2 regions of the Erythrobacter sp. JB1-15 genome follow, and region 1 is predicted to be linked to the other one. Evidence: predicted binding sites of a transcription regulator. Region 1 holds the regulator's gene; the other holds the start of a gene.
The links. Region 1 encodes LexA, which represses DNA repair genes until DNA is damaged. Its sites were predicted from a motif close to GTTCCNCNCTTGTTCT; they were not measured.
Positions count from the first base shown of each region.

Region 2: AC0V6L_RS06875 (ribonucleoside-diphosphate reductase subunit alpha) is a predicted target of LexA. The motif match lies at 1,342-1,357, and genes of this name have one in related genera.

Region 1 is NZ_CP200295.1:2,870,946-2,873,343, reverse strand. It holds gene AC0V6L_RS13895 (ComEC/Rec2 family competence protein) at 1-473, shown strand, start outside; gene lexA (transcriptional repressor LexA) at 556-1,269, opposite strand; gene AC0V6L_RS13885 (molybdopterin molybdotransferase MoeA) at 1,487-2,248, opposite strand; gene AC0V6L_RS13880 (hypothetical protein) at 2,242-2,398, opposite strand, start outside.
Region 2 is NZ_CP200295.1:1,436,946-1,439,343, reverse strand. It holds gene AC0V6L_RS06875 (ribonucleoside-diphosphate reductase subunit alpha) at 1-1,293, opposite strand, end outside; gene AC0V6L_RS06870 (alpha/beta fold hydrolase) at 1,786-2,398, opposite strand, start outside.

The DNA.
Region 1 (2,398 bases):
ACATTCTGGTCGGGCGGGAAGGGCGCCATGTCGGGATCACCACCATTCAACCTGATGGGTCGAGAGCGCTGCTTTCGCTGCGAGACAGCCGTTCCTCCTATTCGCGCGATAACCTGCTTGAACTGTCTAGCGTGACCAGCGATCCTATCCCGCTTAGCGAATGGCCTGGTGCGCGGTGTTCTGCTGAGTTCTGCCTCATCACTCTTGAGCGAGGCGGCAGAGAATGGGTGCTTCTGCTTGCGCGCAACCGCAATCTGATCGAAGAGCGCGCTTTGGCTGCTGCATGCGATCAGGCCGATATCGTGGTCGCGGACCGGTTTTTGCCGCGCTCGTGCAAACCGCGCTGGCTCAAAGCGGATCGCGGTTATCTTGGCCAGAACGGCGGTCTTGCGATTGACCTTGGCAGCGAGACGATCACCACGGTTGCTACCAGCCAAGGCGAGCACGGTTGGTGGAAGGGGTTTGAGGACTGAGCCAAGCCCGCTTATGACGCGCAGCGGGGAGGGGTGCCGATAGGCTTACGCCGGAACAGAACGCACCCACCCCCCGACGCAATCAGTGATAGCGGCGCAGCAATCCTGCAAGTTTGCCCTGAACCTGCACCTCACCCGATCCATAGACCTGCGGATCATAGGCTGCATTGGCCGGATCAAGGCGCACCATGCCTTTATCCTTGTGCAGATACTTCAAGGTCGCCTCTTCACCGCGGACCAGCGCAACCACAATCTCGCCATCGCGCGCAGTGTCTGTCCGTTTGATCAGGGCGAAATCGCCATCGAAGATGCCTGCCTCGAGCATTGAATCGCCTGACACTTCGAGCGCATAGTGCTCACCGGGGCCAAGCAGGGCCGCTGGCACGGGAAGCGCGCTTTGTCCTTCGAGCGCTTCGATTGGTGCGCCTGCTGCAATTCGGCCATGCAGCGGAATGCTGATGACATCATTGGCAGGTTCGGGCTGCGAGCGAGCCGCAGCTGCTGTGCGTGCTGCCGCCAGATCGACGACTGTATCATCCGCCGCCGTTTCACCCGATGCTTTGCGCGCAGCCGGTGTTGCATCTTCGGGCATTTTGATGACTTCGAGTGCGCGCGCCCTATTGGGCAGACGGCGGATGAAGCCGCGTTCTTCCAACGCCGAAATCAGACGGTGCACGCCCGATTTGCTTTTGAGATCGAGCGCTTCTTTCATCTCTTCGAAGCTGGGCGAAATGCCGGTTGCTTCAAGCCGCTCTTGTATGAAGCGGATCAGTTCGTGTTGCTTTGCCGTCAGCATCAGGCAAACTCCTTTTGACGCACTTTCAGGCGAGGCACCAAAGCCCCCGCAGTGCAGAACTCACGCGTTCAAAGAGGCACAGTGCCAAACGGGTGTGACCCAGGGGCAAAGTGCGGTTGGAACGCTGCCCGATCACCGATAGGGTGAACGAATGAGGAACAAGTAGGCAACCAATCGGAACAAGTCAACACCCGGTTCGCTCGCAAACTGCTGCAATTCAGCCATTTCGGAGGTTATACACAGCCACTTCTTCGCCTTCAGCCACCGCACAGCTGTTTTCGGGACGCACGATCAGGCAATTGGCCTCAGCAAGCGCGCGCAAGGCACTGGAATCCTGTGAGGATGCGGGGCTCACATGCCGCCCATCGCTCACTCCTCTCACGAACTCGCGCCGCGGGCCGGTTGCGGGCACGGCCGTGGACGCGATCCGGATCTCCTCAGCCGGCAAGGGCGCTTTATCACCTAGGCATTCGCGGACCAGCGGGAGAGCGAACAGGAACGCGGTCACATAGCTTGAGACCGGATTGCCGGGTAGGCCCAGCACCACTTGGCCTTTGCGCTGTGCCACCATGAGCGGCTTGCCCGGCTTGATCGCCACTTTCCAGAACGCGAGATCCGCGCCCCAATCCGCCAAAGCGCGCTGGATCAGGTCATGATCGCCCACCGATGCACCGCCAGATGTGATGAGGATGTCAGCGCTTTCCGCCTTGGCCAAGGCCTCTGCCAGCGCTTGCATGTCATCCGCCACCGGGCCAAGCCGCATGGTGGTGCAGCCCAGCGCTTCGACCATGGCTGCGATCATCGCGCCATTGCTGGCAGGGATCTGGCCCGGTCCGCACTCGGCAGGGTCGCTTGCCAGTTCGTCCCCGCTATCAAGGATCGCGATGCTGGGCGGCCCGTGCACGGGTAGCTCACCGCATCCAGCCGACAGCGCGAGCGCGATCTGTGCAGGGCCTATCCGCGTGCCGGCGCTCAGCACGCGGTCGCCTTGCGCAAAGTCGAAGCCGCGCGCGCGCACATGGCGCCGGGGGAGGGCATTTCCTCTCCCTCGGCCAAGACCACAGAAACGCCATCAATGACTGCGTTCTCCTGGATCAGCACTCTGTCTGCGCCTTGCGGCATGTGCGCC
Region 2 (2,398 bases), 1.4 Mb from region 1:
CATTTCATCAGGCGCGCGGTCAATATAATCCTGAAGCACATTGTCGAGCATGCGCATCACGTCTTCGATAAACTGCTTATCACCGCTCCATTCGTCCCATTTTTCAAGGTTGAGCGAAGACAGGCAGCACACCGCCGTCCGGTCATTGCCAAGGTGATCGATCCCGGTTGGCAAAGTGATTTCGCTGCACAGATTGGACGTCGACACTTTCAGACCCAGTTCGCGGTGATGCTTTGGCATCATGCGGTTCACCGTGTCGTTGAACACGATATAGGGTTCCCCCGTGGCCAGCCGCGTTTCGACCAGTTTCTGGAACAAAGAGCGCGCATCAACCTTGCCGCGCACTTCCTGGGTCTTGGGCGATTTCAATTCAAATTCGGCCCCGTCGCGCACCGCTTCCATAAACTCATCGGTGAGCAGCACGCCGTGATGCAGGTTCAATGCCTTGCGATTGAAATCGCCAGACGGTTTACGGATTTCGAGGAATTCCTCAATTTCAGGGTGTGACACATCAAGATAGCACGCTGCCGATCCCCGGCGCAGCGATCCTTGCGAAATTGCCAGAGTCAGCGAGTCCATAACCCGCACAAACGGAATGATGCCGCTGGTTTTGCCATTAAGGCCAACCGGTTCACCAATGCCGCGCACATTGCCCCAATAGGTGCCAATGCCACCGCCTTTGGAGGCTAGCCAGACATTTTCATTCCAGGTGCCGACAATCCCGCCAAGGCTGTCTTCGACCGAGTTGAGATAGCATGAGATCGGCAGGCCGCGCGATGTGCCGCCATTCGACAGCACCGGCGTTGCAGGCATAAACCAAAGGTTTGAAATGTAATCATACAGCCGCTGGGCATGCTCCTGATCATCGGCATAGGCATCTGCGACCCGCGCAAACAGATCCTGGAATTTCTCACCGGGCAGCAAATAGCGATCAATCAGCGTTTCCTTGCCGAAATCGGTGAGATTGGCATCGCGGCCTTCATCGGTTTGGATCGTAAAGCGGCGATCATTGACCTTTTTGCTGTCAGGAATGGCTGCGTCCTTGGCCGCAGCAGCAACCGCATTGCCAAGCGCCTGTGCACCTTTGGCCGCAATCAGCTCTTCGCTGCCGGGATCGGATTTGTCCATTGTCATTGCCTTTTCCTGCCCTGGCTTTGCCTGCGCCGACTGCCCGTCTGCCAATCGATCACCTGCCAATCGATCATCTGCCACTGGGGCGTTGTTCGCATCGCTGTCATTCAGCAAATCCAAATTGCTTTCTACTGGCACGCCATCACTCGCTTTAAAATCCATGTAAGCCCCGTATTGTCCTCGGAATTGAACGCTTGCGCAAGCGCAAATGTTCCAATTCTGTTCCGTCTCTCTTTGTCGACTGATTGCCCACAACCCATCCCCATGATGGCCACAGACTTATCCGTCCTTTATCCCCCAACTCGCCTTGCCACGCCCAAATCTCAGCGACTCCCTCTCCATCCCGCTGCAATCAGCGGCCACGGCAAATCACCTAATTGTGGGGGTCCAATGCGAACCGAACCACTAGATGATGAATCAGAGAGGATTGCGGGTCAACCAGTGATTAACCCTAAATCGGATGAAATCGGCGGTGTGTTACCCCGATCAACCACCGCGACGCGTGGAGAAAGCTAGAGTCGCGGGGGCGCAAGCCCCAAATTGAATCTGTGAAGAAAAATATGGTGATTGTTAGGTGTGAATCAATCTGTGGAGCAATCGAATCCGTAACGGCAATTCTATTGCTCAGGAGCGCGCAAGGGGGCTGAGAAAGCCCTATGTCGCAGCGAATTCAGAAACGCTCGCGGATTTTGCGTGGGCAGCGATTTCATCGGCCAGTTGCTCGGTCAATTCGCCCGGCAGATCATGGCCCCAGCCCGCAATGGTCACCAGCTTTGCGCCGGGAATATGTTTGGCCGTCTCTCGCCCTGCTTCAACCTTGACCAGCGGATCGCCCTCGCCATGCAGCACAAGTGTGGGGGTGGTGATCCCTTCCAGCCGTTTGCGCCGGTCGCCATCATCGATAATCGCGGCCAATTGGCGCGGCAGTCCGGCGGGATAGACCGAGCGGCGAATACCTTTGAGCACCAGATCGCGCCGCCGCTCAGGATCGCCTTGAAAACCGGGCGAGCCAATCTTGGCGCGAATGTGCAGCCCATGCGCGAGCAGATCATCCTCTTCCATCGAAGGCAGCGGAGCGACCAGCGCCTCCATCGCTTCCTTGTCAGCCTGCGGCAATTTGGGATTTCCGGTGGTGGACATGATCGAGGTGAGCGACAACAGCAAATGCCGGTGATGCACCGCCATCAGCTGAGCGATCATCCCGCCCATGCTCGCGCCCACCACATGCGCTTTTTCAATGCCGAGCGCTGTCAGCAGCCCTGCGCCA